One region of the Streptomyces sp. NPDC090045 genome, then DNA from elsewhere that is predicted to be linked to it. Evidence: riboswitches for the same ligand, from Rfam matches in the RefSeq annotation. Region 1 holds a riboswitch; each other region holds the start of a gene.

Region 1 (10,215 bases):
GCAAGACCGGGATCCCGGGGGAGCGCAAGGCGGAGCTGATGACGCACCTGCTCAACATCGACCCGCCGGACCACACGCGGCTGCGGCGGCTGGTGTCGAAGGCGTTCACCCCGCGCCGCGTCGCCGAATTCACCCCGCGCGTGCAGGCGCTCACCGACCATCTGATCGACGCCTTCGCCGCGAAGGGGGAGGCGGATCTCATCCACGAGTTCGCCTTTCCGCTCCCCATCTACGCCATCTGCGAGATGCTCGGCGTACCGCGCGAGGACCAGGACGACTTCCGCGACTGGGCCGGGATGATGATCCGCCACGGCGGCGGTCCGCGCGGCGGGGTGGCCCGGTCGGTGAAGCAGATGCGGACCTATCTGGGCGAACTCATCCACCGCAAAAGGGATGATCTGGGCAATGACCTCATCTCCGACCTGATCCGGGCGAGCGACCACGGCGACCACCTCACGGAGGCCGAGGCCACCGCCATGGCCTTCATCCTGCTTTTCGCCGGTTTCGAGACGACCGTGAACCTCATCGGCAACGGGGTCCACTCCCTCTTCATGAACCCCGGCCAGCGCGAGCGTCTCCAGCGCTCCCTCGCCGCCGGCGAGACCGGGCTGCTGGCCACCGGGGTCGAGGAACTCCTGCGCTACGACGGCCCCGTGGAGCTGGCGACGTGGCGGTTCGCCACCGGGCCGCTGACCCTCGGCGGGCAGCGGATCGAGGCCGGGGATCCGGTCCTGGTCGTCCTCGCGGCCGCCAACCGCGATCCCGAGCGGTTCGCGGAACCGGATACGCTCGACCTCTCCCGGACCGACAATCAGCACCTCGGGTACGGGCACGGCATCCACTACTGCCTGGGTGCCCCGCTCGCGCGACTCGAAGGGCAGACGGCACTCGCCACCCTGCTGACGCGCCTGCCCGATCTGGAACTCGCCGTTCCGACCCAAGACCTGCGCTGGCGTGGGGGGTTGATCATGCGAGGGCTTCGTACTCTTCCCGTTCGGTTCACGGCTCAAAACACTTGCGCGGCTTCTGATGAAAAGTCAGATCCCGCTTGAACTTGTGACAATCGTTCGAAGGCCGCTAGGTTCTGCCGTTACCTTGTTGTTATGCGAAAGGTGCACGCCTCATGCGTTCCGGGAACGGCCGCCACAGACGCCCCCGCCAGGTCCCCGCGCTGGTAGTCACGGCCGGAGTCACTGGCTCCGCGCTGGCTCTGCCGCTGCTAGCCGCCACCAATGCCACCGCTGCCGACACCGCGACCTGGGACAAGGTCGCCGAGTGCGAGAGCGGCGGCTCCTGGAGTGTCAACTCCGGCACCGGTGCGTACGGCGGGCTGCAGTTCACCCAGGAGGAGTGGAAGGGCGCCGGCGGACTCGACTTCGCCGAGCGGGCCGACCTCGCGAGCCGGTCCCAGCAGATCGCCGTGGCCGAGCGCGTGCTGGCCTCGCAGGGCCCGCAGGCGTGGCCGCTGTGCGGCACCTCGGCCGGACTGGAGCAGAAGGGCCCCGCCGCGAAGGTGGACCCGGGCCTGCCCGGCACCTCCGGCCCGATCGCCCCCTCGCCGTCCCGCCCGGACGACGCGGTGCCGTCCACCACCGGCGGCGAGAAGGCCAAGGACTTCGGCGCCCCGACGCACGCGGCCCCCAGCCCGACCGGCAGCCCCTTCCTCATCCCCGAGGCGCCGTCGGTCGGACTGCCCGTCATGCCGGCGCCGGACGCCCCGACCACGCCTCCCGTCGACCCGTCCCAGCCGGTGCTCCCGGGCACCCCGGGCACCACCCCGCTGCCGCCGGTCGACCCGACGGCCCCGACCCTGCCGGTGGACCCCTCGGCGCCCACGACCCCGCCCGCCACCCCCGGTGCGACTCCGGCGGACCCGGCCGCCCCGACCGCTCCGGCGACCCCGGGCGCCACTCCGCAAGGCGCTCCGGGCGAAGGCGGCGGCAAGCACCGCGGCGCGCCCGCGGCCGAGACCCCGGTCCCGTCTGACGCCGCGTCGAAGCCCACGTACACGGTGCAGGAGGGCGACAGCCTGGCGACCATCGCGAACGCCAAGGGAGTCAAGGGCGGCTGGAACGGGCTCTACGAGGCCAATGAGCAGGTCATCGGCGAGGACGCCAACCTGATCAAGCCCGGACAGAATCTGGATCTAACCACGTAATATGGACACTTCGGCCATCCGGAAAGACCTGATTGTCGGTTATCTGTAAGTGAGACATGTGTCTCTTCCGGTCAACTGGCGTGTCCCGCCCCGGGGCTTCCGCAAACCCCGCCCTCACCTGCGCAAACGCCCCTGCGGGGAGCGCAAGTAGGGGCCCCCTCTCCCCGATGTTCCTCGTTGAACATCGGGGAGAGACCTGTCTACCTTCTGAATCGCCCGCCACCGCGGGCTCCTTCGACCGCATCGCCGAATCCTGCCGGCGGACGGGGGGAACAGTCGTCGCGTCAAGCGCCGAAGGCAGGAGCGGGGGAACCAAGGTAGGTGCCGGGAGCGGCCGTTGAGAGACGGTCACGCCACCGGCTAGGGGTTAAGACGTGCGCTAGGTCGCACGGCCGGGCAACTCACTCGCCCGAACCCGACAGCTCACCTCGTAGGCGTCGGTGAGGAGAATCTCCATGCTGCTTTCCGGCAAGGGCAAGCACCGTCGCGGCACTGCCATTCAGCGGTCTGTCCGCATCGTCACGCTCGCCGGTGTCGCCGGTGTGGCCGTCGCCGCCCCCCTGATGGCCGCGGGCACCGCCAGCGCCGCCACCGCGTCCGAGTGGGACAAGGTCGCGCAGTGCGAGTCCGGTGGCAACTGGTCCATCAACACGGGCAACGGCTACTACGGCGGACTGCAGTTCTCGTCCTCCACGTGGGCCGCATTCGGTGGCAAGTCGTACGCCGCGCAGGCCAACCAGGCCTCGAAGGCGCAGCAGATAGCCGTCGCCGAGAAGGTCCTCAAGGGCCAGGGCAAGGGTGCCTGGCCGCACTGCGGCAAGGGTCTGTCGAACTCCTCCTACACCGGTGGCGGCACGGAGACCTCGACGCAGAACAAGCCGAAGGCCGACTCGAAGAAGACCGAGCAGAAGTCCACCCCGAAGGCCACCCCGAAGGCGACGCCGAAGAAGGAGACCCAGCGCTCCGAGGCCCCGACCACCCGCTCCGAGCGCCCGGCCGCCCCCGAGGCCCCGAAGACCGGCAACGGCTCGTACGAGGTCAAGCCGGGCGACACCCTGGGCACCATCGCCGAGGCCAACGGCGTCAAGGGCGGCTGGGAGAAGCTCTTCGAGCTGAACAAGGACATCGTCTCGGACGCCGACCTGATCTTCCCGGGTCAGAAGCTGAAGCTCAGCTGAACACTGCGGCAATAGCCGCAGCTGCGTACGCAACGCACAGCGTTCCCCCCGCCCGGCGCGTCTCCCCCCACGCGCCGGGCGGCGGTGTGCGTACCGGGTGACGGGCGATATCCGGAGACCTATGTCCCGGAAGAGGGGTATTCGGTCCCTTTTTCGTCCCAGGGGTCGGGCGGTCGGGCGGCCGAGTGCTCCGGGCCGGTTAGGCTCTAAGCGGCAGGGCCGTCCCACGGCCCGACACGCCACCGCACACCCAGCGTCACATCCCAGAAGGAGATGCTCGTGCCGTCCATCGACGTCGTCGTAGCCCGGGAAATCCTGGACTCCCGAGGCAACCCCACGGTCGAGGTCGAGGTGGGCCTCGACGATGGCAGCACCGGCCGTGCTGCAGTTCCGTCCGGCGCCTCCACCGGTGCATTCGAGGCCATCGAGCTCCGTGACGGTGACCCCAACCGTTACTTCGGCAAGGGTGTCGAGAAGGCCGTCCTCGCCGTCATCGAGCAGATCGGCCCGGAGCTCGTCGGCTACGACGCCACCGAGCAGCGCCTGATCGACCAGGCCATGTTCGACCTGGATGCCACCGACAACAAGGGCTCCCTCGGCGCCAACGCCATCCTCGGCGTCTCCCTCGCCGTCGCGCACGCCGCGTCCGAGGCCTCGGACCTTCCGCTCTTCCGTTACCTCGGCGGTCCGAACGCGCACCTGCTGCCCGTTCCGATGATGAACATCCTCAACGGTGGGTCGCACGCCGACTCCAACGTGGACATCCAGGAGTTCATGATCGCCCCCATCGGCGCGGAGTCCTTCTCCGAGGCGCTGCGCTGGGGTGCCGAGGTCTACCACACCCTCAAGAAGGTCCTGCACACCAAGGGCCTCTCCACCGGCCTGGGCGACGAGGGCGGCTTCGCGCCGAACCTGGAGTCCAACCGCGCCGCGCTCGACCTCATCGTCGAGGCCATCAAGCAGGCCGGCTACACCCCGGGCAAGGACATCGCGCTCGCGCTCGACGTCGCCGCGTCCGAGTTCTACAAGGACGGCAAGTACGAGTTCGAGGGCCAGTCCCGCTCGGCCGCCGAGATGACCGACTACTACGCCGAGCTCGTCGAGGCGTACCCGCTGGTCTCCATCGAGGACCCGCTGTTCGAGGACGACTGGGCCGGCTGGAAGACCATCACCGACCGCCTGGGCACCAAGGTCCAGATCGTCGGTGACGACCTGTTCGTCACCAACCCGGAGCGTCTGGCCCGCGGTATCGAGGAGGGCTCCGCGAACGCCCTGCTCGTCAAGGTGAACCAGATCGGTTCGCTGACCGAGACCCTGGACGCCGTCGAGATGGCCCAGCGCAACGGCTTCAAGTGCATGATGTCCCACCGCTCCGGTGAGACCGAGGACGTCACCATCGCCGACCTCGCCGTCGCCGTGAACTGCGGTCAGATCAAGACCGGTGCCCCGGCCCGCTCGGACCGCGTCGCCAAGTACAACCAGCTGCTGCGCATCGAGGAGATCCTCGACGACGCCGCGGTGTACGCGGGCCGCAGCGCCTTCCCGCGCTTCAAGGGCTAATCACCCCCCTGAGGGGCTGGCCTCCGTACGTCCCCGCACTCGGTCCCGTACCGTGTGCGGGGACGTATTTGCGTAGTGCGTACACAGGGGAGGCGGACCAATGGCCGGGAACCGGGATCGGTTCTCCACCTTCTCCACCGCGACCAGGCTCAAGCAGCTCGGTGAGCGGACCGCCGCCCACGTCTACCGCTCGCAGTCGCGCCGTCAGGTCCGCCGCAGCCGGCTCACGGGCCGGGCCGCGCTCCTGGTGCTCGTCCTCTGTACCCTGGTCGTCGCCCTCGCGTACCCGATGCGCCAGTACGTCTCCCAGCGCACGGAGATCGCCGAGCAGCAGCGGGCGGCCGCCTCCGCACGGGAGCGCCTGGAGCGGCTGCGCGACGAGAAGGCCCGCTGGCAGGACGACGCCTACGCGGAGCAGCAGGCGCGCAGGCACCTGCACTTCCTGCGGCCGGGGGAGATCGGCTACATCATGAGCGACCCCGGGGCCCAGCCCGCGGAACCGCACCGGACCGGCCAGGCCGGCTCCGACCGGCCCTGGTACTCGAACGTCTGGGACGGCGTCGACAAGGCCGACCGCCCCGGCGACTGAACCAGTTCCATCCGTCATAGAACCGAACGAAGAGACTTCCTCCAGGCATGCAGACGCCCCCGCCCCAGACCGACCGGACCGAGCCGACCGACGCGGACATCGAGGCGTTCGAGCAGCAGCTCGGCCGCCCGCCGCGCGGGCTGCGCGCCATCGCGCACCGCTGCCCCTGCGGGCAGCCGGACGTGGTGGAGACCGCCCCGCGGCTCCCCGACGGCACCCCCTTCCCGACGCTGTACTACCTGACGTGCCCGCGCGCGGCCTCCGCCATCGGCACGCTGGAGGCCAACGGCGTGATGAAGGAGATGCAGGCCCGGCTCGCCGAGGACCCGGAACTCGCCGCCGCCTACCAGGCCGCGCACGAGGACTACATCCGGCGCCGCGACGCCATCGAGGTGCTCCAGGGCTTCCCGAGCGCCGGCGGGATGCCGGACCGGGTCAAGTGCCTGCACGTGCTGGTCGGCCACTCCCTGGCCGCGGGCCCGGGCGTGAACCCGTTCGGCGACGAGGCCCTGGCGATGCTGCCGGAGTGGTGGGCCAAGGGCGCGTGCGTCACCCCGTGCGGGGAGAAGAAGGAAGAGGAGTCCCGGTGACCCGGGTCGCCGCCGTCGACTGCGGTACGAACTCCATCCGGCTCCTCGTCGCGGACTGCGACCCCGTCACCGGTGAGCTGGCCGAGCTGGACCGGCGGATGACCATCGTCCGCCTCGGCCAGGGAGTGGACCGCACCGGGCGCCTCGCCCCGGAGGCGCTGGAACGCACCTTCGCGGCCTGCCGCGAGTACGCCGCGGTCATCAAGGAACTCGGCGCGGAGCGGGTCCGCTTCGTGGCCACCTCCGCCTCCCGGGACGCCGAGAACCGCGGCGAGTTCGTCCAGGGGGTCCTGGACATCCTGGGCGTCGAGCCCGAGGTGATCTCCGGAGACCAGGAGGCCGAGTTCTCCTTCACTGGCGCCACCAGGGAACTCGTGGCGCACGACCACCTGGAGCGGCCGTTCCTGGTGGTGGACATCGGCGGCGGCTCGACCGAGTTCGTGGTCGGCGAGGACCACGTGCGCGCCGCCCGCTCGGTGGACGTGGGCTGCGTCCGGATGACCGAGCGTCACCTGGTGGTCGACGGGGTCGTCACCGACCCGCCGGCCCCGGAACAGATCGCCGCCATGCGGGCCGACATCGAGGCCGCCCTCGACCTGGCGGCCGAGACGGTCCCGCTGGCCGAGGCGCGCACGCTGGTGGGCCTGGCCGGCTCGGTGACCACGGTCGCCGGGATCGTCCTCGGCCTGCCGGAGTACCTCTCCGAGGAGATCCACCACGCGCGGATCTCCTACGAGCAGGTCCGCGAGGTCGGCGAGCGGATGCTGACGGCGACGCACGCCGAGCGTGCGGCGATCCCCGTGATGCATCCGGGCCGGGTGGACGTGATCGGAGCCGGCGTGCTGGTGCTCCTGGCGATCATGGAACGGATCGGCGCCACCGAGGTCATCGTGTCCGAGCACGACATCCTCGACGGAATCGCCTGGTCCATCGCCTGAACGACCTTCGAACCAGCGGTTGAGGGGTCTTCGGACCCGTGATCCACATCAACTTCGTGAAGTTCTTCACAAGGAAAAGGGGCCTGCGGGGCCGACGGAGGGGCCGTTTGGGCCCCTCCAGAGGCCCTCAGGCCCTTTTCTGCGTGTGTTCGTGCGATCGGCGGACGCCGCGGGTTCCGCCTCAGAGGTACCGACGAACCCCTGTGGTCCAGTCCGGCTGAAGCCTTGGAGGCCAGTTCAGGACGGGTGAACAACGACTCCCGATACACGGTGGTTCCCGTTGCGCGCCATGACGTCCGTCACGTGGGCGGCGGAGTGTAGCAGAGCCCCTCCCACTCCTTGTGAAGGGGCTCACGAGCGGCACCCCATTGGGTGCTGGATACTCGTTCCATGAGCACCACGGAGCGTCCCAGGATCCTCGTTGTAGGAGGTGGGTACGTAGGCCTGTACGCAGCCAAGCGCATCATGAAGAAGATGCGTTACGGCGAGGCGACCGTCACGGTCGTCGACCCGCGCTCGTACATGACCTACCAGCCCTTCCTCCCTGAAGTGGCCGCAGGCAGCATCTCGCCTCGGCACGTCGTCGTCCCGCTGCGACGCGTGCTGCCCAAGGCAGAGGTCCTCACCGGCCGGGTCACCAGCATCGACCAGGACCGCAAGGTCGCCGTCGTCACGCCGCTGGTCGGCGAGGCGTACGAGCTGCCCTTCGACTACCTGGTGATCGCGCTCGGCGCCGTCTCCCGCACCTTCCCGATCCCCGGCCTCGCCGAACAGGGCATCGGTATGAAGGGCGTCGAAGAGGGCATCGGCCTGCGCAACCACGTCCTCGAGCAGCTCGACAAGGCCGAGTCCACGACGGACGAGAACGTCCGCCGCAAGGCCCTCACCTTCGTCTTCGTCGGCGGCGGCTTCGCCGGTGCGGAGACCATAGGCGAGGTCGAGGACATGGCCCGCGACGCCGCGAAGTACTACTCCACGATCAAGCGCGAGGACATGCGCTTCATCCTGGTCGACGCGGCCGACAAGATCCTTCCCGAGGTCGGGCCCAAGCTCGGCACCTGGGGCAAGGAGCACCTCGAGTCCCGCGGCATCGAGATCTACCTCAACACCTCCATGGACTCCTGCGTGGACGGCCACGTGGTGCTGAAGAACGGCCTCGAGGTCGACTCCAACACCATCGTCTGGACCGCCGGCGTCAAGCCGAACCCGGTGCTGGCCCGCTACGGCCTGCCGCTCGGCCCCCGCGGCCACGTGGACGCCCAGCCGACCCTCCAGGTCACGGGCACGGACTACATCTGGACCGCCGGCGACAACGCCCAGGTTCCGGACGTCGCCTCCCGCAAGGCCGGCGTCGAGAACGCCTGGTGCCCGCCGAACGCCCAGCACGCGCTGCGCCAGGCCAAGGTCCTCGGCGACAACGTCATCTCGGGCATGCGGGGCTTCCCGCAGGCCGAGTACTCGCACTCCAACAAGGGTGCGGTGGCGGGCCTCGGCCTCCACAAGGGCGTCGCGATGATCGTCATGGGCAAGACGAAGATCAAGCTCAAGGGCCGGCTCGCCTGGTACATGCACCGTGGCTACCACGGCATGGCCATGCCGACCTGGAACCGCAAGATCCGCGTCTTCGCCGACTGGACCCTCGGCATGTTCCTCAAGCGCGAGGTCGTCTCGCTGGGTGCTCTCGAGACCCCGCGCGAGGAGTTCTACGAGGCCGCCAAGCCCGCCCCGGCTCCGGCCGCCACGGCCCAGAAGGCCAAGGCTTCCTGACCCGGCGCAAGCCGGCAGGACCCTGAGCAGTACCTGCACGTCCCCGAAGGGGCCGCCCGCCATCCGTGGTGCGGGCGGCCCCTTCGGCGTACTCGGGCCCCGGGATGGGTAGACGGAGGGGTCGGAGCTTTTGTGGAGGTGCGCCATGACCGACGCCGCGCCGCGGCTGGCCGCTGTTGCCGAGACTCTGCTGGGTGCCCCGCTGCCGGTGCGCGTCCGGGCCTGGGACGGCAGCGAGGCCGGCCCGCCCACCGGCCCCGTACTCGTCATCCACGACCGCCGCGCCGTGCGGCGGGTGCTGTGGAAGCCCGGCGAACTGGGCCTGGCCCGCGCGTGGGTGGCGGGGGAACTGACCGTCGAAGGCGACCTGTTCGCCCTGCTGGACCACGTGGCGGGGGTCCTGTGGGAACGGCCCCCGCAGGAAGGGCCGCCGCCCGCCGGCCGCAGCGGGCCGCTCGCGGCCCTGGAGGGCCTCGCGCGGCGCGTCGGAGGGGCCCGCCCGCTCGCCGTGCCGGAAGCCGCCCGGCTGCTCCGGGATCCGGCCCGGCGGGACGCCATACGGGAGCTGATCGCGCTCGCCGGACCGCTGCCGCCGCCCGCGCCCCCCGCCGAGGAGGCGGCCCGGCGGGGCGGGCAGCGCCACAGCAAGGGCCGCGACCGCCAGGCCATCAGCCACCACTACGACGTCGGCAACGACTTCTACGAGCGGGTGCTCGGCCCCTCGATGGTGTACTCCTGCGCCTACTGGAGCCCCGGCTCCACCCTGGAGCAGGCCCAGCGCGACAAGCTCGACCTGGTCTGCCGCAAACTCGCCCTGCAGCCCGGCGACCGCCTCCTCGACGTCGGCTGCGGCTGGGGCTCCATGGCGCTGCACGCCGCCCGCGAGTACGGGGTCCGGGTCACCGGCGTCACGCTCTCGCGGGAGCAGGCCGCGTACGGCCGCAAGCGGGTCGCCGAGGAGGGCCTGGCCGATCTCGTCGAGCTGCGCATCCAGGACTACCGGGACGTCAAGGACGGCCCGTACGACGCGATTTCCTCCATCGGCATGGCCGAACACGTCGGAGCCGACCGCTACCGGGAGTACGCCCGCACCCTGCACGCCCTGCTGCGCCCCGGCGGGCGGCTGCTGAACCACCAGATCGCCCGCCCGCCGGAGCCCGACGAAGAGGCGTACCGGATCGACGAGTTCATCGACGCCTACGTCTTCCCGGACGGCGAGCTCTCCCCGCTCGGCACCACCGTGGGCGAACTGGAGCGGGCCGGCTTCGAGGTCCGCGACGTGGAGGCGCTGCGCGAGCACTACGCGCTGACCCTGCGGGCCTGGGTGGCGCGGCTGGAGAAGCACTGGGACGAGGCGGTCCGGCTCACCTCGCCGGGCCGGGCCCGGGTCTGGCAGCTCTACATGGCGGCCTGCGCGCTCGGCTTCGAGCACGGC
Region 2 (10,215 bases), on a different contig from region 1:
CACTGTCGACCCCCGTGCTCCGCGCCGCCGTGGACCGGCTCGCCGCGCCCATGGACACCGTCGCCGCCTACCACTTCGGCTGGATCGACGCCCAGGGCAACCCGGCGGACGGTGACGGTGGCAAGGCCGTCCGCCCCGCCCTCGCACTGCTCTCCGCCGAAGCCGCGGGCGCCGCGCCCGAGGTCGGCATCCCCGGCGCCGTCGCCGTCGAGCTCGTGCACAACTTCTCGCTGCTGCACGACGACCTGATGGACGGCGACGAGCAGCGCCGCCACCGCGACACGGTGTGGAAGGTGCACGGACCGGCCCAGGCGATCCTGGTCGGCGACGCCCTCTTCGCCCTCGCCAACGAGATCCTGCTGGAGCTCGGCACCGTCGAGGCCGGCCGGGCGACCCGCCGGCTGACCACCGCCAGCCGCAAGCTCATCGACGGCCAGGCCCAGGACATCTCCTACGAGCACCGCGAGCGCGTCAGCGTCGAGGAGTGCCTGGAGATGGAGGGCAACAAGACCGGCGCGCTCCTCGCCTGCGCGGTCTCCATCGGCGCCGTGCTCGGCGGCGCGGACGACCGTACGGCCGACAAGCTGGAGGAGTACGGCTACCACCTGGGCCTCGCCTTCCAGGCCGTCGACGACCTGCTCGGCATCTGGGGCGACCCGGAGGCCACCGGCAAGCAGACCTGGAGCGACCTGCGCCAGCGCAAGAAGTCCCTGCCGGTGGTCGCCGCCCTCGCGGCCGGCGGACCCGCCTCCGAGCGGCTCGCCGAACTGCTCGCCGCGGACGCCAAGGCCAGCGACTTCGAGAACTTCTCGGAGGAGGAGTTCGCGGCCCGCGCGGCCCTCATCGAGGAGGCCGGGGGCCGCCAGTGGACCGCCGACGAGGCACGCCGCCAGCACGCCGTCGCGATCCGGGCCCTCGATGACGTGGACATGCCGCAGCGGGTGCGCGAACAGCTCGTGGACCTCGCCGACTTCGTCGTCGTGCGCAAGAGGTGACCGCCACCCGACAGCGGATATGAATCGCGAGTCGCCGGCCGGAGCCGCCATCTGAGAGTGGCGCGCACCGGCCGACGGCAGACCCCAGCACAGCACAGGACACTGTTCTAAGGGGAAGCCATGACAGCGACGACCGACGGCAGCGCCGAGGGCGCTGCCGCTGGCAGCGAATCAACCCCGGGCCTCCCGGCGGCTCCCGGCGTGGGGCACGCTCGCGGCCCGGCCGCCGAAGCGGGGCCCCCGGCCCCGGTCCCGCCCCGCCCGGCCCGGCCCGGCCCGCAGGCCGAGTACGGCGACGCTCCCGGCGCCGCCGGCCCGCGCGCCGAGTACGGCCCGCGCGCCACGCCCGGAGCGGACGGCGGCCGCGTGCACGTGAGCCCGCTCGGGGACCTGCCGGGCACGGCGCTGGCGCCGGGCACCGCACCGCCCGACTCCGGCCCGGAGACCGTCCCGCCCGGCGAGCCCGACGGCCGCGTGCGCGTGAGCGTGCTCGCGGACGTGCTCCCGGCACCGGACCGGGCGGGAGCGGACCGGGAGGGACTGGACCGGACGGCACCGCACCCGGCGGCACCGGACCGGGCCGCCGCGGACCTGCCCGGGCCGCCGGACGGCGCCCCGCCGGGCGTGTACGAGGCCACCGCGCGGGCGGCCCGGCACCTGCTGGAGCGTCAGGACGCCGAGGGCTGGTGGAAGGGCGACCTGGAGACCAACGTCACCATGGACGCGGAGGACCTGCTGCTGCGGCAGTTCCTCGGCATCCGGGACGAGGCCACCACCCGCGCCGCGGCCCTGTTCATCCGCGGCGAGCAGCGGGAGGACGGCACCTGGGCCACCTTCCACGGCGGCCCGTCCGAACTGTCCGCCACCATCGAGGCCTACGTGGCGCTGCGCCTCGCCGGGGACGCGCCGGACGCCCCGCACATGGCCCGCGCCTCGGCCTGGATCCGGGCCCACGGCGGGATCGCCGCCGCCCGCGTCTTCACCCGGATCTGGCTGGCGCTCTTCGGCTGGTGGAACTGGGACCACCTGCCCGAACTCCCGCCCGAGCTGGTGTTCCTGCCGTCCTGGGTGCCCCTGAACATCTACGACTTCGGCTGCTGGGCCCGCCAGACCATCGTCCCGCTCACCGTGGTCTCCGCACTGCGCCCGGTCCGCCCGGCCCCCTTCGCCCTCGACGAACTGCACGCCGACGCACGGGTGCCGAACCCCGCCAGGCGCCCCGCCCCGCCGACCAGCTGGGAGGGCGCCTTCCAGCGGATGGACAAGGCCCTGCACGTCTACCGGCGGTTCGCCCCGCGCCGGCTGCGCAAGGCCGCCATGGCCACCGCCGGCCGCTGGATCGTCGAGCGGCAGGAGAACGACGGCTGCTGGGGCGGGATCCAGCCGCCCGCCGTGTACTCCGTCATCGCCCTGCACCTGCTCGGCTACGACCTCCGGCACCCCGTGATGCGCGCCGGACTGGAATCCCTGGACCGCTTCGCGGTGTGGCGCGAGGACGGCGCCCGGATGATCGAGGCCTGCCAGTCCCCGGTGTGGGACACCTGCCTGGCCGCCATCGCCCTCGCCGACGCGGGCCTGCGCCCCGACCATCCGGCGCTGGTCAAGGCGGCCGACTGGATGCTGGGCGAGGAGATCACCCGCAGCGGGGACTGGGCGGTACGGCGGCCGGGGCTGGCCCCCGGCGGCTGGGCCTTCGAGTTCCACAACGACACCTACCCCGACATCGACGACACCGCCGAGGTCGTCCTCGCACTGCGCCGCATCCGGCACCCCGACCCGGCCCGCGTCGAGGGGGCCATCGCCCGCGGGGTGTCCTGGAACCTCGGCATGCAGTCGAAGGACGGCGGCTGGGGCGCCTTCGACGCCGACAACACCAGCCCCTTCCCGAACCGGCTGCCGTTCTGCGACTTCGGCGAGGTCATCGACCCGCCCTCGGCCGACGTCACCGCCCACGTCGTGGAGATGCTGGCCTTCGAGGGCCGGGCGGGCGACGCCCGGACCCGGCGCGGGATCGCCTGGCTGCTCGCCGAACAGGAGCCGAACGGCGCCTGGTTCGGCCGCTGGGGCACCAACTACGTCTACGGCACCGGGTCGGTGGTCCCGGCGCTCACCGCGGCCGGCATCGCCCCGGGACATCCCGCGATCCGCCGGGCCGTGCGCTGGCTGGAGACCGTACAGAACGAGGACGGCGGGTGGGGCGAGGACCAGCGCTCCTACAAGGACCCGTCCTGGGCCGGGAAGGGGGCCTCCACCGCCTCGCAGACCGCGTGGGCGCTGATGGCCCTCCTGTCGGCCGGCGAGCGGGACGGAAAGGCCGTCGAACGCGGCATCGGATACCTGATGGAGACGCAGCGGGAGGACGGCTCCTGGGACGAGCCGCACTTCACGGGCACCGGCTTCCCCTGGGACTTCTCCATCAACTACCACCTGTACCGGCAGGTGTTCCCGCTGACCGCGCTCGGCCGCTACCTGTACGGGGAGCCGTTCGCCCCGGGCGGGGGCCTCTGATGTCCGCCGCGCCGGAGCGGACCGAGGGGGACCGGGCCGGGAACCCCGGCCCGCTCCTGGTCGCCTGCGCCCTGCGCATCGAGCAGGCGGCGCTGCGCAGCGCCGGGCCCGGGACGGCCCGCGGCCCGGGCGGGGGCCACTCCCTGCTGCGCACCGGAATGGGCCCGCGCGCGGCCGAGCGGGCCGTCGCCCGGGCACTGGACCAGCCCGGGATGGACCGGGCCGCCGTCCTCGCCACCGGGTTCTGCGCCGGACTGGTCCCCGGCATGCACCCCGGCGACCTGGTCGTCGCCGAGGAGACCCGGGACCCGCAGGGGGCCGTCACCTGCACCGGCACCGCCCTGCTCGCCGAGGCACTGGCCCGGGCCGCACCGGGCCGGACCGTGCACACCGGCGCACTGACCGGATCCGACCACGTCGTCCGCGGCCAGGAGCGCGCGCAGCTGCGCGCCACCGGCGCCATCGCGGTCGACATGGAGTCCGCGGCCACCCTGTGGACCGCCACCCGCGGCGGGCCTACACCGGGCGGCGGCCGCCCGGTTGCGGCCGTCCGGGTGATCGTGGACGCTCCGGAGCATGAGCTCGTCCGTATCGGCACGGTTCGCGGGGGAATATCGGCCTTCCGCGTTCTGCGTGCCGTACTGCCCGCGTTTTACGAATGGCACCGTTCTTTGCTGCTCCCCAGGAGGTGAGCCAGATGGCCATGCCGCTGCGCCAGTCCATCAGGGTCGGGACCTATCTTCTCGAACAGAAGCTCCGCAAGCGTGAGAAGTTCCCGCTGATCGTCGAGCTGGAGCCGCTCTACGCCTGCAACCTGGCCTGTGAGGGCTGCGGAAAGATCCAGCATCCGGCCGGGGTCCTCAAGCAGCGCATGCCGGTCGCCCAGGCGGTCGGCGCCGTGCTGGAGTCCGGCGCGCCGATGGTGTCCATCGCGGGCGGCGAGCCCTTGATGCACCCGCAGATCCACGAGATCGTCCGGCAGTTGGTGGCGAGGCGGAAGTACGTCTTCCTCTGCACCAATGCGATGCTCCTGCGCAAAAAGATCGAGAAGTTCACGCCTTCTCCCTATTTCGCCTTCGCCGTGCACATCGACGGCCTGCGCGAGCGCCACGACGAGTCCGTGGCCAAGGAAGGCGTCTTCGACGAGGCGGTCGCGGCCATCAAGGAGGCGAAGAAGCGCGGGTTCCGGGTGACCACCAACTCCACCTTCTTCAACACGGACACCCCGCAGACCATCATCGAGGTGCTCAACTACCTCAATGACGACCTGCAGGTCGACGAGATGATGATCTCGCCCGCCTACGCCTACGAAAAGGCCCCCGACCAGGAACACTTCCTCGGCGTCGAACAGACGAGGGAACTCTTCAGGAAGGCCTTCGCGGGCGGCAACCGGCGGCGCTGGCGGCTCAACCACTCGCCGCTCTTCCTGGACTTCCTGGAAGGGAAAGCCGATTTCCCCTGCACGGCCTGGGCCATTCCGAATTACTCCCTCTTCGGCTGGCAGCGCCCCTGCTATCTGATGAGCGACGGCTACGTACCGACGTACCGGGAACTGATCAACGACACCGACTGGAGCAAGTACGGCCGCGGAAAGGACCCGCGCTGCGCGAACTGCATGGCGCACTGCGGCTACGAGCCCACCGCCGTCCTCGCCACCATGGGCTCGCTCAAGGAATCACTGCGGGCGGCCCGGGAGACGATCGGCGGCAACCGGGGCGCGTCGGCATGACCCCGGCGGAGGAAGGAGCGGGCGCCCGGGGCAAGGGCTTCGACCTCGGCGCCCTGCTCGCCGCGCGCGGAGGGGAGCGGTACGAGCTGCACGCCCGGCACCTCAACCACCAACTGCCCCGGATGCTGCACACCATCGGCTTCGACAAGGTCTACGAGCGGGCCGAGGGCGCCCACTTCTGGGACGCCGAGGGCAACGAATACCTGGACATGCTGGCCGGCTTCGGGGTGATGGGCCTGGGCCGCCACCACCCGGTCGTCCGCCGGGCCCTGCACGACGTCCTGGACGCGCAGCTCGCCGACCTCACCCGCTTCGACTGCCAGCCGCTGCCCGGGCTGCTGGCCGAGAAGCTGCTCTCCTACAGCCCGCACCTGGACCGGGTCTTCTTCGGCAACAGCGGCACCGAGGCGGTGGAGACGGCCCTGAAGTTCGCCCGGTTCGCCACCGGGCGGCCCAGGATCCTCTACTGCGACCACGCCTTCCACGGCCTGACCACGGGCTCGCTGTCGGTGAACGGGGAGGGCGGGTTCCGCGAGGGCTTCGCCCCCCTCCTCCCCGACACGAAGATCGCCCTGGGCGACCTGGGCGCCCTGGAGCGGGAGCTGCGCAAGGGCGACGTCGCCGCGTTCGTGGTCGAGCCGATCCAGGGCAAGGGCGTCCTGGAGGCCCCGCCCGGGTTCCTGCTCGCCGCGCAGGAACTGCTGCACCGGCACAAGGCGCTGCTGATCGCGGACGAGGTGCAGACCGGCCTCGGACGTACCGGGGACTTCTACGCGTACCAGCACGAGCCGGGCGTGGAACCGGACCTGGTGTGCGTGGCCAAGGCGCTGTCGGGCGGCTACGTGCCGGTCGGGGCGACCCTGGGCAAGGACTGGATCTTCAAGAAGGTCTACTCGTCCATGGACCGGGTGCTCGTGCACTCCGCGAGCTTCGGGTCCAACGCGCAGGCGATGGCGGCCGGGCTGGCGGTGCTGTCGGTCATGGAGGACGAGGAGCTCGTCGCGCACGCCCGGGCCACGGGTGACCTGCTGCGCGGGCGGCTCGCGGCCATGGTGGACGAGTACGAGCTGCTGCACGAGGTGCGGGGGCGCGGGCTGATGATCGGCATCGAGTTCGGCCGGCCGTCCTCGCTGGGGCTGCGCAGCCGGTGGACGATGCTGCAGGCGGCCCGCAAGGGGCTCTTCGCCCAGATGGTCGTGGTGCCGCTGCTCCAGAAGCACCGGATCCTCACCCAGGTCTCCGGGGACCACCTGGAGGTCATCAAGCTCATCCCGCCGCTGGTCGTGGACGAGCGGGACGTCGACCGGTTCGTCGGCGCCTTCCGCGCGGTCATGGACGAGGCGCACGGCGGGTCCGGGCTGATGTGGGACTTCGGCAGGACGCTGGTGAAGCAGGCCGTCGCCCAGCGCTGACGGCCCGCTCCGGGCGGTCTAATCCAGCAGGCGGTCGCGCAGCCGGCCGAGGGTCTCGGGCTTCAGCCCGAGGCCCTCCGCCAGGTAGGGGTCCACCCCGCCCCAGGTCTCGTCGATGGTCTCGAACGCGGCGACCAGGTACTCGGCGCGGGCGTCGAACAGCGGCGCGAGCAGCTCCATCACCTCGGGGGAGCGGGCCTCCTCGGACCCGCTGCTGCGGCGCACCCGGTAGCGGCGGTGCGGGGCGTTCGACTCCAGGTAGTCCGCCACGATCGCCTCGCGCTCGACGCCCAGCGCGAGCAGGGTCACGGCGATCGACAGGCCGGCCCGGTCCTTGCCGGCCGCGCAGTGCAGGAGGGCGGGGACGCTGTCCTCGGCGAGGGCGTGCACGACCCGGCTGTGCTCGGCGGTGCGCTGCTCGATGATCCTGCGGTACGAGTTCGTCATCCGGGCCGCGGCCTTGCCGTCGCCCAGGATCGCGCGCAGCTGGTCGAGGTCGCCGTCGCGCACCAGCCGCCAGAACTCCCGGCCGTCGGCCGGATCCGAGAGCGGGATGTTCACGTTCCGTACGCCCGGCAGTTCCACGTCCGGTCCCTCCAGCGCGTGGTCGGCGCCGTTGCGGAAGTCGAAGACGGTGTGGAGGCCGAGCGAGGCGAGGAACTCTGCATCGGTTTCGGTGGCATGTGCGAGATGTCCGCTTCGGAAGAGTCGTCCCGTCCTGACCCTTCGTCCATCAGAAGTCGGCAATCCGCCCACATCGCGGAAATTGCGCACTCCGGTCAGCTCCGGCTCCTGTATCTGCTGGGTCACGTGAGCTCCTCCGCTTCATGGTGGGACATCTGTCCGAATTAAGCTGTTTGGCGCCAACTTGCCATATCCGGAGGCGAGATCGGGCACGTCCCCGTGAGCCAGATCATACGGTGACCGTGAGTGCCTGATCGCGAATGGCGAATGGCCCCGTCGGAGCGGTTGTTGACGGCGGGTAATGGACGGAGGGTGACCGGAATTCCTCCGATTCCCCATCCCTGGGATTCCGTCAGGAAATTCACGGCTTGTTCCCTGCTGGCGCAAGGGATTACCTTCGCGATCGATCCGGGTGGATCGCCGAATCCTGCCGCCGCCCGGAAACCGCACTCGACCATTCGTGCGGCAGGAGCGGGGGAACCAGGTAAGCCGCTGTTCCGGAGATCTTTTTCGCCGGGACGGCTCGGGGTGAAGACGTACATGCGCCGTTCAGGTACGTCCGGACATCTCCAGTCCGAACCCGACAGCTCACCTCGCAGGCGCCGGAGAGGAATTCGCCATGCCTGCAAAGGGTAAGCACCGCCGTCCCAAGTCCCTTTCGATATCGCGCGGTTTCGCCGTCGCAGGCACCGGTGGCGCGGCCCTCGCACTGCCGCTGATCGGCGCCGCGGGCGCCCAGGCGGTCGGCGCCCCCGCCGCGGCGACCGCGGTGGCCCCCGTCGTGGCCCCGCAGCTCCCCGCCGCGCTGCAGGCCGCGCCCGCCGCCGCCGTGCAGAGCGCGCCGAGCGTCTACACGGTCGTGCCGGGCGACTGCCTCTCCATGATCGCCGCCGAGCGCCATCTGTCCGGCGGCTGGGAGCAGCTGTACGCCGACAACCGCGAGGCGGTCGGCGCCAACCCGTCGCTGATCCACCCCGGCCTGAAGCTGAACCTCGGCGGTGCGGCCGAGGCGGCTCCGGTGGAATCCGCTCCCGAGGCCGAGTACGCCCCCGAGGCCGCTCCGGAGTCCGCCCCCGAGACGGCGCCGAAGGCAGCCCCGAAGTCCGCCCCCAAGGCGGCCCCGAAGCCGGCCGCGAAGGCCCCCGCGCAGCAGGACTCGGCCGCCGAGGCCCCTGCCGGGCAGCAGTCGGCCGCCGGCTTCGTCGCCCCGCTCGGCGGCGGCGTCTCCACCGCGTACAAGGTCGCGGGCAGCATGTGGTCCTCCGGCTACCACACCGGCGTCGACTTCATCGCGAGCTCCGGCACCACCGTCAAGGCCGTCGGCGCGGGCACCGTGGTCTCCGCCGGCTGGAGCGGCGCGTACGGCAACGAGGTCATCGTCCAGCACGCGGACGGCAAGTACTCCCAGTACGCCCACCTGTCCCAGCTGTCCGTCTCCTCCGGCCAGAGCGTCACCGCCGGCCAGACCCTCGGCCTCTCCGGCTCCACGGGCAACTCCACCGGCCCGCACCTCCACTTCGAGATCCGCACGGGCCCCTCGTACGGCTCCGACATCGACCCGCTGGCCTACCTCCGCTCCAAGGGTGTGACCATCTGACGGCACCCGCCGTCGGAGCACGGACACGCGTGAGGCCGGGACCCGAGGGGGGTCCCGGCCTCACGTGTACTTATTCCTTATCCCCCACGTGGTAGAGATCACGGTCCGTCAACCCCTCATTACGTTGGCGTAGGTTGGTTACGGGAGTGAAGTATGGGTTCTCGTGGCAGCGACGACGACGAAACTCAAGACCATCGGCTCGTACGCGGCGATCGGGGACAGCTTCACCGAGGGCGTGGGGGACCCGGGACCCGGGGATTCTTTTCTCGGCTGGGCGGACCGGCTCGCCGTGCTCCTGGCCGATCAGCGTGACGAGCACGACTTCCGTTATGCGAATCTGGCGGTGCGCGGAAAGCTCCTCGACCAGATCGTGGCCGACCAGCTTCCGAGAGCCAAGGCCCTCGCGCCGGACCTGGTCAGCTTCTGCGCGGGCGGCAACGACATCATCCGGCCCGGCAGCGACCCGGACGACGTGGCGGAGCGGTTCGAGGCGGCCGTGGCCGACCTCGCCGGCGCGGTCGGCCAGGTCATGATCACGACCGGCTTCGACACCCGGGGCGTACCGGTCCTCAAGCACCTCCGGGGCAAGGTGGCGACGTACAGCGCGCACGTGCGCGCCATCGCCGACCGCTACGACTGCCCGGTGCTCGACCTCTGGTCGCTGAAGTCCGTACAGGACCGGCGGGCGTGGGACGCGGACCGGCTGCACCTCTCGCCCGAGGGGCACACGCGGGTGGCGCTGCGGGCGGCGCAGGTGCTCGGGCTGGACGTGCCCACCGACCCCGACCAGCCGTGGCCGCCGCAGCGGCCGCGCGGCTCGGTGGACGTGACCCGCGACAACATCCAGTGGGCGCGCGACCACCTCGTGCCGTGGATCGGCCGGCGGCTGCGCGGGGAGTCCTCCGGGGACCACGTCGAGGCGAAGCGGCCCGACCTGCTGCCGCTGTAGGCGGAAGGGGACGGGGGCGCCAAGCGGAATCCTTCGGGGCCGGTGTGCGTTGGGATGGTGGTAGAGAGACGACCACCCCTTACTCCATCCTCCCTGGAGGCGCTTTGACCGGCTCCCGTCCCCTGCGTCCCCGGCTGCGCGCCCTGCGGCCCGAAGCCTTCGGCGCGGACCCGTCCGGTGCCCGGCTGGAGCGCATCCGCCGCTCGCCGAACTTCGCCGACGGCGTCTTCCAGAACCCGGTCGGGGCCCGGAACAGGCCCTCGGGGTCGATGGCGGAGTTCGCCAAGATCTACTTCCACCGGGAGCAGCGGGTGCGGCGCAGTCCCGCCGCACCCATTCCC
Region 3 (10,215 bases), on a different contig from region 1:
CGTGTACACGAGCGAGCGGTCACCGGCCTCGAGCTGGATCGCCGCGAGGTCCATCCGCTCCTCGCCCGTCATCCGCCCGTGGAAGGTGCCGCCGCTCAGCGCGACCTTGGTGAGCGGGGTGGTCTGGAAGGCGGGCGCGGACACCTGGGCGGTCGCCACGCCGGCCTTGTCGGCCAGCTGGAACACCGTCGGGTACGGCTGCCAGGGCTTGGGCGGGGTCCACGGGTGCCAGCGGAGCTGGTTCATCAGCTCGCCGGTGGCCGGGTTCCGCACGGCATAGCCGGGCAGGCCGTGGCGGGCGGGCGGCAGGCCGGTGCCGACGGAGGCCAGCGAGGTGGCCGTGGTCGCCGGGAAGCCCGCGGTGATCGGGCGGCCGGTGCCGCCGCGCGAGGTGCCGAGCAGGGAGGTGAGGTAGGGGGCCTCGTCCGGGTGGGCCTTGATCTGCTCCCAGCCCATGCCGTCGACCAGGAACACGCAGTTCCGGTCGGCAGGGGTCAGCTCGGCGATGGCGGCGGTGAAACCGGGGACGCCCTGGCCGGCCGCGAGCGTGGGCAGCAGGTCGGCGAGCGACCCGGTGCCGTACTCCGGGACGGGGGCGCCGGCCAGGTCCAGCAGCTCCGGCTCGGGCCACTCCTGCGCCGCGGAGTACGCCATCAGCGGGCGGGGGTGGAGGAGGTGGCTGCTGTTGCCTCACTGAGCGCCTGCGCGAAGACCAGGGTCTGGCGCACCGCCTCGGGGCCGTCGCCGGCCTCGCTGACCCGCAGGCTGAGGTCGTCGGCGGTGGAGTTGCCGGTGTAGCCGTGGTCGGAGTCGCAGTTCGGGTCGCCGCAGGCGGCCGGCTCCAGGTCGATGCGCGAGACCGCGCCCCAGCCGATGGTCAGGACGACCTCACGGGGCAGGGTGCCCGGGGTGTAGGACTCCGGGTTGGCGACGACACGGCTCAGCACCACGGAGGAGATGCTGGACAGCTTGACCGATTCGGTGGAGGTGGTCGCGTACGGGGACGGGGACCCGGCGTCGGCGGCCTGCTCGTCGGTGTGGCTGACGATGAAGCGGTTGCCGGTCAGGACCAGCACGGTGACGTGGCGGCGCACCTCGTTGGAGTCGAAGGTCGTCTCCTGGTGGACCAGGTACGACGAAATCGGCTCGCCGCCCACCGCGGCCTCCACGGCCTCGGCCACGAGGGCCGGGTAGTAGCCGCTGCGCTCGATCGCCGTGCGCAGCCCCTGGGTCGTCGTACCGGATTTCGCCATGAGGTCCATCCTAAGGCCCCTACGAGGCCCCCAGGCCGCGTCGTACTCGCTCAGTAACTGGGGAGGGTCCGCGGGCCGAGGTCGCCGCGGGCGGGCGGGTGCGCGACGCGGACGGTGGCGCTGAGCACGGAGAGGCCCTCGGCGGCGACCACGACGGGCTCCAGGGAGACCCCGATCACCTCGGGGTGGTCGTCCACCAGGCGCGACAGCCGCAGGAGCAGCTCCTCCAGGGCGGGGGTGTCCACGGGGTCGCTGCCGCGCCAGCCGAAGAGGAGGGGTGCGGCCCGGATGGAACGGATCAGTCCGGCGGCGTCCCGGTCGGTGGCCGGAACCAGCCGGTGGGCGGTGTCGCCCAGCAGTTCGGAGGCGACGCCGGCGAGCCCGAAGGAGAGGACGGCGCCCGCGGCCGGGTCGATGACGGAGCGGACGACGGTGTCGACCCCGCGCGGCACCATGGCCTGGACCACGGGCTGGAGCTCGGCCGGCTTGCCCAGCACCTCGGTGAGCTCCTCGTACGAGCGCCTCAGCTCGGTCTCGTTCGCGAGGTCGAGCCGTACGCCGCCCAGGTCGGCGCGGTGGCGCAGGTGCGGGGCGGTGGTCTTCAGCGCCACCGGGTACCCCAGGATCCCGGCGGCCCGGACCGCCGCGTCGGCGCTGGGCGCGGGCAGGGCGGACCGGACGGCGATCCCGTACCGGGCGAGCAGCTCGCGGGCGTCCCATTCCGCCAGGGTCAGCACGGCTCCGCCGTCGACGTCGGCCAGCAGCCCGGTCAGCTGCGCGGCCGCCCCGGCCTCGTCCACGTCCTCGAACTCGGGCACGTGCCCGCCCTCGGCGAGGCCGCGGCGCCACTGTCCGTACCGGACGGCTTCGGCGAGGGCCCGTACGGCCCGCTCGGCGGCGGGGTAGCTGGGGATCCGGTCACCTGCGGGGGGCTTCTCCGCCGCCCCGCCCGATGCGTCCCGCCCGGGGTTCGGGGGGACGGGCGGGTAGGGCGCGTACGGCGTCGGCGTCGGGGTCCCGCCGAGGCGGGGCCGCAGGCCCGGTGCGTCGGGAGGGGGCGGGGTGGGGGACGGGCCGCGCGCGGCGGACAGGGCTTCGACGAGCTCGCCGAGCTCCACGTGCACCACGGCCACGGGCTTGCCCGGGACCTCGGCCACGGCCTCCCGCAGGGCGTCGGCCAGGTCGTCGGCCAGCGCGTGTTCGCTCACCCAGGGAATGGCCGTGACCACGACCGCGTCGCAGTCCTCGGAGGCGAGCGCGGCGGCCAGGGCGGCCCGGAAGTCCTCCGGCGCGGCCGCCGTCGTCAGGTCCAGCGGCGGCAGCGGCCGCAGGCCCTGGGCCAGGCAGGCGTCGTAGGTGAGGACGCCGAGGGACTCGGAGTTGCCGAGGATCGCGATCCGGGGCCCGGCGGGCAGCGGCTGCGCGGCCAGCAGGAGGCCGACGTCCACCAGCTCCGTGACCGTGTCGACCCGGATGACGCCGGCCTGCCGCAGCAGCGCGGAGACGGTGGCCTCCGGCAGCCTGGTGCCGGGGACGACGTGGCCGGCCGGGGTGTGGCGGCCGCCCTTGGCGACGACCACCGGCTTGACCGCGGCCGTCCGGCGGGCGAGGCGGGTGAACTTCCGCGGGTTGCCCAGGGTTTCGAGGTACATCAGGGCGACGTCGGTGGCCTCGTCGTCGTACCAGTACTGGAGGATGTCGTTGCCGGAGACGTCGGCCCGGTTCCCCGCGGAGACGAAGGAGGACAGGCCCTCGCCGCGCCGCAGCAGCGCGGAGAGCAGGGCGATGCCGATCGCCCCGGACTGCGTGAAGAGGCCGATCCGGCCCCGCATCGGCATCGGCGCGGGCGTCAGCGAGGCGTTGAGCTCCACCTCCGGCGCGGTGTTGATCACACCGTAGGCGTTCGGTCCGATCAGCCGCATCCCGTACGAGCGCACCTGCCGCACGAGTTCGCGCTGGCGGGCCAGTCCGGCCTGGCCGCTCTCCCCGTATCCGGCGGACAGGACGACGAGCCCCTGCACCCCGTGCTCGCCGCAGGCGGCCACCGCGTCGGGGACCCGCTCGGCCGGAACGGCGATCACCGCGAGGTCGACGGGGGCGCCGATGGCCCCGATCGTGCGGTAGGCCCGTACGCCGTCGAGCAGATCGCGCTCGACGGCCTCGTTGACTGCGTAGAGGTGGCCGTGGAAGCCGCTGTCCCGGAGGTTGCGGAGGGCGGCCGCGCCCACACCGGCGCCGGAGCGGCTGACTCCGACGACGGCGACCGAGCCGGGGGCCAGCAGCCGCTGCACCGAGTGGGCCTCGGCGCGCTGTTCGCGGGCGCGCTGCACGGCCAGGGACTCGGCGGTGGGTTCGAGGTCGAGGGTGAGGTGGACGGAGCCGTCCTCGAAGCTGCGCTTCTGCTGGTAGCCGACGTCCGTGAACACTTTGATCATCTTGGTGTTGGCGGGCAGCACCTCGGCGGCGAACCGGCGGATGCCGCGCTCCCTGGCCACCGCCCCGATGTGTTCGAGGAGGGCGGAGGCGACCCCGCGGCCCTGGTGGGCGTCCTGGACGAGGAAGGCGACCTCGGCCTCGTCGGCGGGTTCCGAGGCGGGCCGGCCGTCGGGGCCGATGCGGTCGTAGCGGACGGTGCCGATGAACTCCCCGCCGATGGTCGCCGCGAGGCCCACCCGGTCCACGTAGTCGTGGTGCGTGAAGCGGCGCACGTCGCGGTCGGAGAGCCGGGGGTGGGGGGCGAAGAACCGGTAGTACTTCGACTCGTCGGAGACCTGCTCGTAGAAGCTGACGAGCCGGCCCGCGTCCTCGGTGGTGATCGGCCTGATCCGGGCGGTGCCGCCGTCGCGGAGGACGACATCGGCTTCCCAGTGGGCCGGGTACGAGGGGTCCGACTCGATGGTCATGGGGTCACCTTAAGGCCGGGAGGGGCCCGGCAGCCCCCCGCGCGGCGCATGAGGCAACCCGGGACGAATGAGTGCAAGCTGGGGAAGGTCGAACGGCGGCGGATCCGGGCCGGAGGTCGGTCGGAGCATTCGGGGCGTCGTGAGAGACTGGTCTAGACAACCGTAAGAACCTGAAGGGCATCACCATGGCAGAGCGCCGCGTCAACGTCGGCTGGGCCGAGGGCCTGCACGCTCGTCCCGCCTCGATCTTCGTCCGTGCGACGACCGCTTCCGGCGTCCCGGTGACCATCGCGAAGTCCGGCGGCGACCCCGTCAACGCCGCCTCCATGCTGGCGGTTCTGGGCCTGGGCGCCCAGGGCGGCGAGGAGATCGTCCTCGCCTCCGAGGCCGAGGGTGCGGAAGCCGCACTGGACCGCCTCGCGAAGCTGGTCGCCGAGGGCCTCGAGGAGCTCCCCGAGACCGTCTGACCCTTCGGGTTCGACCCGCGCGGTACCGCGCCGAAGCCGCGGCCCCCGATCGCCAGGGGGCCGCGGCTTCGGCGTTTGTCGTCTCGGGGCCCGCGGGCGGCGGCGCCCGCCGGAGGCCGGGGCGCCCCACCGGGCGCCGGATCGACGGAAAGCCGGTCTTCCGCACACCGCGGGCCGCACCGGAATTCAGGTCACCAGGAAATTCGGCAGGCCGGAAATCAATTCCGGCCGCGGCGTGCCCGCACCACTCCCACGGCGAATTAACACCGGCCGTGAATTCCGGCGGCAGTGCCCGACACCACCCTTTGTATACGGCTCCTGTTAATGCCGGCCGCTCGACATGTTTACGGCACGTTGCGAAGTGCTCACCGCCGGACGGAGCCGCAGCCGGTGCGCCCCCGCGGCCCGGTCGGCGTGGAGCACGGTCAGCGCCCGCGCCCGCTCCGCGTCCCCGCGGGCCACCGCGTCCACTATCGCGCCGTGCTCCGCCCAGGACTCCACGGGCCGCACCGGCGCCTCCACCACGTACATCCACGCCACCTTGTGCCGCATCTGCGTGAGCATGGCGACCAGCCCGGGGCTGCCGGAGGCCTGCGCGAGCGTCTCGTGGAACCAGCCGCCCAGGGACCGCAGGTCCTCCCCCTGCCCCCGCCTGGCCCGCTCCTGCCCCAGCCTGACCAGCCCGCGCAGCACCTTGAGGTGCGCCTCGGTGCGCCGCCGGGCGGCCCGGGCGGCCGCCAGCGGCTCCAGGAGCATCCGCACCTCCAGGAGGTCCGTGGCCTCCTGCTCGGTCGGTTCGGCCACGCAGGCCCCCGCATGGCGCCGCGTGGTCACGAAGCCCTCGGACTCCAGGGTCCGCAGCGCCTCGCGGACCGGGACCCGCGAGACTCCGTACCGGCGGGCCAGCACCTCCTCGGTCAGCCGGCCCCCCGGCTCGAACACTCCGGAGACGATGTCGTCGCGGATTGCTGTGCATACCGCGTGCGCAGGAATACGCAAGACCGAACCTCCGCCTATTTCCGACCGCCAGCCTGATTGCACGCACATGCGCGCGCTGCAACTCTATTGCAACACACGATAATTTCCGAGAGCGGCCGGAAATGCGAAACATTTGCACAGAGACGCAACACGAAGGCCCCGGCTCGGGGAGCCGGGGCCTTCGGTGAAGCGGTGCGGAACGGGGTCAGAGGCTGACGCCGTGCGAGCGCAGGTACGCGACCGGGTCGATGTCCGAGCCGTACTGCGAGCCCGTGCGGGCCTCGAAGTGCAGGTGCGGGCCGCTGGAGTTGCCGGTGGAGCCCGACAGGCCGATCTGCTGGCCCGGGGTGACCTGCTCGCCGACGGAGACGTTCAGCGAGGCCAGGTGCCCGTACTGGGTGAACGTACCGTCGTTGTGCTTGATGACGACGTTGTTGCCGTAGGCGCCGCCCCAGCCGGCCTCGACGACGGTGCCGACGCCCACCGCGTGGACCGAGGTGCCGGAGGAGGCGTGGAAGTCGATGCCGGTGTGGCTGCCGGAAGACCACATGCCGCCGCCCGCGTGGTACTGCGTGCTGACGTACGAGCCGTCGACCGGGGCGACGAAGGTGTTGAGGCGCTTGCGCTCCTCCTCGCGGGCCGCACGCTCGGCGGCGTCGCGCTCGGCCTTCGCCTTGGCCTCGGCGAGGCGCTTGGACTCGGCGGCCTTCTGCTTGGCCTCCGCCTCCGCCTGCGCCTTGGCGGCGGCGTGCTCGGCGGCGCGGTGCTGGGAATCGGCCTGCTCGGCGATGTCACCCGCGAGGTCCTCGGCGACGACCACGGCACCCAGCCCGTTCTCCGGGGCGGAGCTGCTGTGGTTGTCCGCGGCGAAGGCCGGGGCGGCGAGGGAGCCGACGACACCCGTGGTGGCGATCGCGGCGATACCGGCGTAACCGGCGGTCTTCTTGCTCAGACGGCTGGAGCCACGGTGCTTACCGGTACCAGCGGGACGACTGCCAAACGCCATGAAGGGTTTGATCCTTTCCTTCCTTCTCGCCTACCGGGTTAGCTGACGGGTTCGGAGCAGGAAGGTCTCCTACGGGCCTCCTCTTGCGAGGGGGTCCGATTCACCCCAGGGACTCATGTGGGTCCCCGGCTCCCCAGGCTCGCGCCTGACGGGGACTCGGCGATCGCTGTCCGGTGCCGCGGATGCGGCGGGCACAACTGACGGACAGCAGGGCCGACGCTAGGCGGATCATCAGTCAATCGCCAAACAGACGCGCCTTTTTGTTGCGTACGCCACACCCCATACGAGCAACCTAGCCGCCAAACGGACAAAAGGGGCTCCGGCGGTTGCGCCCGCCAGAGCCCCTGCGCGATCCGTCGGTCGACCGTCAGCCGGCCGTCACCGACAGGTCAGTTGGTGACGACCGTGACCTCACCGATCCCGAGGGCGCGCACCGGCTCCTCGATCACCGCCGCGTCGCCCACCAGGATCGTGACCAGGCGGTCCGCCGGGAAGGCCTTCACGACCGCCGTGGTCGCCTCCACGGTGCCGGTTTCAGCCAGCCGCGCGTACAACTGCGCCTGGTAGTCGTCCGGCAGCTCCTGCTCGACCTGGTCGGCGAGGGTGCCCGCGACCGAGGCCGCCGTCTCGAACTTCAGCGGGGCCACGCCCACCAGGTTCTGTACGGCCACGTCGCGTTCGGCGTCGGTCAGACCGCCCTCCGCGAGGGTGCGCAGCACCTTCCAGAGGTCCTCCAGCGCCGGTCCGGTGTTCGGGGTGTCCACCGAGCCGCTGATGGCGAGCATCGAGGCGCCCTTGCCGTCGGCGGTGGAGCGCAGCACCTGGCCGAAGGCGCGCACGCCGTAGGTGTACCCCTTCTCCTCGCGCAGCACCTTGTCCAGGCGGGAGGTGAGGGTGCCGCCCAGGCAGTACGTGCCCAGCACCTGGGCCGCCCAGACCTGGTCGTGGCGGTCCGGCCCGGTCCGGCCGATCAGCAGCTGTGTCTGGACCGCGCCGGGCCGGTCCACGATGACCACGCGGCCGGTGTCGTCCGCGGTCACCGGCGGCACCGGAAGGGCCGCGGCGGTGTTGCCCGTCCACGCGCCCAGGGTGTCCGCCAGCACGGCGTCCAGGTCGATGCCGGTCAGGTCGCCGACGACCACCGCGGTGGCGGTGGCGGGGCGTACGTGGGCCTCGTAGAAGGCGCGTACGGCGCCGGAGTCGATCCGGGCGACGGTCTCCTCGGTGCCCTGGCGCGGCCGGGACATCCGCAGGGACGCCGGGAACAGTTCCTTGGAGAGCTGCTTGGCGGCGCGGCGCTGGGGGTTGGCCAACTCGTGCGGGATCTCGTCGAGCCGGTTGCGCACCAGGCGGTCCACCTCGGCGTCGGCGAAGGCGGGGGCGCGGAGCGCCTCGGCGAGCAGGCTCAGCGCCTTGGCCAGCCGGGAGGCCGGGACCTCCAGGGAGACCCGGATGCCCGGGTGGTCGGCGTGCGCGTCGAGGGTGGCGCCGCAGCGCTCCAGCTCGGCCGCGAACTCCTCGGCGGAGTGCTTGTCGGTGCCCTCGGAGAGCGCGCGCGCCATGATGGTCGCCACGCCGTCCAGGCCCTCGGGCTCGGCGTCGAGCGGGGCGGCGAGGTTGACCTCGACCGCGATCACCTGCTGGCCCGGCCGGTGGCAGCGCAGCAGGGTCAGCCCGTTGGACAGCACCCCGCGGTCGGGGGCCGGGAAGGCCCACGGCTGCGGCTCGCCGGCCTGCGGGCGCGGGTGGAAGGTCATCGTGACGGCTGCGGTGTCGCTCACTGCTCCGCCCCCTCGTTCTCGTCGGACTCGTCGTTCTCGTCGTCGTCTGCCGCGATCGGCTCGTAGACGAGCACCGCGCGGTTGTCCGGGCGCAGTCGGGCCGCGGCCACGGCCTGCACCTCCTCGGCGGTGATGTCGAGGACGCGCTGGACGGCGGTCAGCGCCAGCTGCGGGTCGCCGAAGAGCACCGCGAAGCGGCACAGTTCGTCGGCGCGGCCGGCGACCGTGCTCAGCCGGTCCAGCCATTCGCGCTCCAGCTGCGCCTGGGCGCGCTCCATCTCCTCGGCCGTCGGGCCCTCGGCGGCGAACCGCGCGAGCTCCTCGTCCACGGCCGCCTCGATGGCGGGGATCTCGACGCCGCTGGAGGTCTTGACGTCCAGCCAGCCCAGCGAGGGCGCGCCGGCCAGGCGCAGCATGCCGAAGCCGGCGGCGACGGCCGTCTGGTCGCGGCGTACCAGCCGGTTGTGCAGCAGCGAGGACTCGCCGCCGCCCAGGATCGTCAGCGCCACGTCGGCGGCGTCGCACTCGCGGGTGCCGTCGTGCGGCAGCCGGTAGGCGGCCATCAGCGCGCGGGCCGGGACCTCCTCGACGATCTCCTCGCGCAGCTGCTCCCCGATGACGTCGGGCAGCGAGCCGTCGCGGGGCGGCTGCTTGCCGTCGTGCGCGGGGATGGTGCCGAAGTACTTCTCGACCCAGGCGAGGGTCTGCTCGGGGTCGATGTCCCCGACGACCGAGAGCACCGCGTTGTTGGGCGCGTAGTACGTACGGAAGAAGGTGCGCGCGTCCTCCAGGGACGCGGCGTCCAGGTCGGCCATGGAGCCGATCGGGGTGTGGTGGTACGGGTGGCCCTCGGGGTACGCCAGGGCGGTCAGCTTCTCGAAGGCCGTGCCGTACGGGACGTTGTCGTACCGCTGGCGGCGCTCGTTCTTGACGACGTCGCGCTGGTTCTCCATGGACTCGTCGTCCAGGGCGGCCAGCAGGGACCCCATCCGGTCCGCCTCCAGCCAGAGCGCGAGCTCCAGCTGGTGGGTCGGCATCGTCTCGAAGTAGTTGGTGCGCTCGAAGCTGGTGGTGCCGTTGAGAGAGCCGCCGGCCCCCTGGACGAGCTCGAAGTGCCCGTTGCCCGGAACGCTCGCCGAACCCTGGAACATCAGGTGCTCGAAGAGGTGAGCAAGACCGGTACGCCCCTTGACTTCGTGGCGCGAGCCGACGTCGTACCAGAGGCAGACCGCGGCGACCGGGGTCAGGTGGTCCTCGGAGAGCACCACGCGCAGGCCGTTGGCCAGCCGGTGCTCGGTCGCTGTCAGGCCGCCGGAGCCGGCCTGGGCTGTGGCCGTGTGACCCATGGGCATGTGGTCCCTTCGATCGCGATGCAGAGATTTCCGTCAGACCTGCCACTGTATGCAAGCGCGTCGGCCGCCGGATAAGTTCCCGGGTCACTCCCCCGGGGTCGGAGTCGGCGTTGTCGGTGCCTCGGGCCACAATGGTCCGCGTCATACCCGTCCGGACACCCGCCCGACCCGGCAAGACCGGCCAGACCCAGCCAGACCCCAGCAGTCCCGCCAGACACCCAGCACACCCCATTCTTGGTTAAGGAGCCGCGCAGCGATGGCCCGCCGCAGCACGAAGACCCCGCCGCCGGAGGATTTCGAGGAGAAGATCCTCGACATCGACGTCGTCGACGAAATGCAGGGCTCCTTCCTCGAGTACGCGTACTCGGTGATCTACTCCCGCGCCCTGCCCGACGCCCGGGACGGCATGAAGCCGGTGCACCGCCGCATCGTCTACCAGATGAACGAGATGGGGCTGCGCCCCGACCGCGGCTAC

What was found. Region 1 has a riboswitch for cyclic di-AMP ahead of ACIPYQ_RS08570 (transglycosylase family protein). Riboswitches for the same ligand answer to the same signal wherever they lie in the genome.
Positions count from the first base shown of each region.
Region 2: it holds a riboswitch for cyclic di-AMP, as region 1 does, so the genes downstream of both, ACIPYQ_RS25025 (LysM peptidoglycan-binding domain-containing M23 family metallopeptidase) here and ACIPYQ_RS08570 (transglycosylase family protein) in region 1, are expected to answer to the same signal.
Region 3: it holds a riboswitch for cyclic di-AMP, as region 1 does, so the genes downstream of both, ACIPYQ_RS28660 (M23 family metallopeptidase) here and ACIPYQ_RS08570 (transglycosylase family protein) in region 1, are expected to answer to the same signal.

Region 1 covers NZ_JBIVFA010000002.1:777,565-787,779, forward strand. Annotated here, with positions in the region: gene ACIPYQ_RS08560 (cytochrome P450) at 1-1,052, shown strand, start outside; gene ACIPYQ_RS08565 (transglycosylase family protein) at 1,124-2,158, shown strand; cyclic di-AMP (ydaO/yuaA leader) riboswitch at 2,438-2,610, shown strand; gene ACIPYQ_RS08570 (transglycosylase family protein) at 2,614-3,336, shown strand; gene eno (phosphopyruvate hydratase) at 3,610-4,896, shown strand; gene ACIPYQ_RS08580 (septum formation initiator family protein) at 4,997-5,485, shown strand; gene ACIPYQ_RS08585 (DUF501 domain-containing protein) at 5,533-6,075, shown strand; gene ACIPYQ_RS08590 (exopolyphosphatase) at 6,072-7,013, shown strand; gene ACIPYQ_RS08595 (NAD(P)/FAD-dependent oxidoreductase) at 7,404-8,780, shown strand; gene ACIPYQ_RS08600 (class I SAM-dependent methyltransferase) at 8,926-10,215, shown strand, end outside.
Region 2 covers NZ_JBIVFA010000010.1:8,187-18,401, reverse strand. Annotated here, with positions in the region: gene ACIPYQ_RS25055 (polyprenyl synthetase family protein) at 1-995, shown strand, start outside; gene shc (squalene--hopene cyclase) at 1,116-3,503, shown strand; gene ACIPYQ_RS25045 (1-hydroxy-2-methyl-2-butenyl 4-diphosphate reductase) at 3,503-4,195, shown strand; gene hpnH (adenosyl-hopene transferase HpnH) at 4,201-5,232, shown strand; gene ACIPYQ_RS25035 (aspartate aminotransferase family protein) at 5,229-6,644, shown strand; gene ACIPYQ_RS25030 (tyrosine-protein phosphatase) at 6,663-7,454, opposite strand; cyclic di-AMP (ydaO/yuaA leader) riboswitch at 7,737-7,943, shown strand; gene ACIPYQ_RS25025 (LysM peptidoglycan-binding domain-containing M23 family metallopeptidase) at 7,948-8,925, shown strand; gene ACIPYQ_RS25020 (SGNH/GDSL hydrolase family protein) at 9,089-9,874, shown strand; gene ACIPYQ_RS25015 (MBL fold metallo-hydrolase) at 9,979-10,215, shown strand, end outside.
Region 3 covers NZ_JBIVFA010000012.1:160,632-170,846, forward strand. Annotated here, with positions in the region: gene ACIPYQ_RS28635 (alkaline phosphatase family protein) at 1-654, opposite strand, end outside; gene ACIPYQ_RS28640 (DUF5998 family protein) at 654-1,253, opposite strand; gene ACIPYQ_RS28645 (GNAT family N-acetyltransferase) at 1,304-4,156, opposite strand; gene ACIPYQ_RS28650 (HPr family phosphocarrier protein) at 4,342-4,623, shown strand; gene ACIPYQ_RS28655 (GntR family transcriptional regulator) at 4,945-5,622, opposite strand; gene ACIPYQ_RS28660 (M23 family metallopeptidase) at 5,807-6,607, opposite strand; cyclic di-AMP (ydaO/yuaA leader) riboswitch at 6,620-6,779, opposite strand; gene ACIPYQ_RS28665 (M16 family metallopeptidase) at 6,997-8,364, opposite strand; gene ACIPYQ_RS28670 (pitrilysin family protein) at 8,385-9,734, opposite strand; gene ACIPYQ_RS28675 (DNA topoisomerase (ATP-hydrolyzing) subunit A) at 9,997-10,215, shown strand, end outside.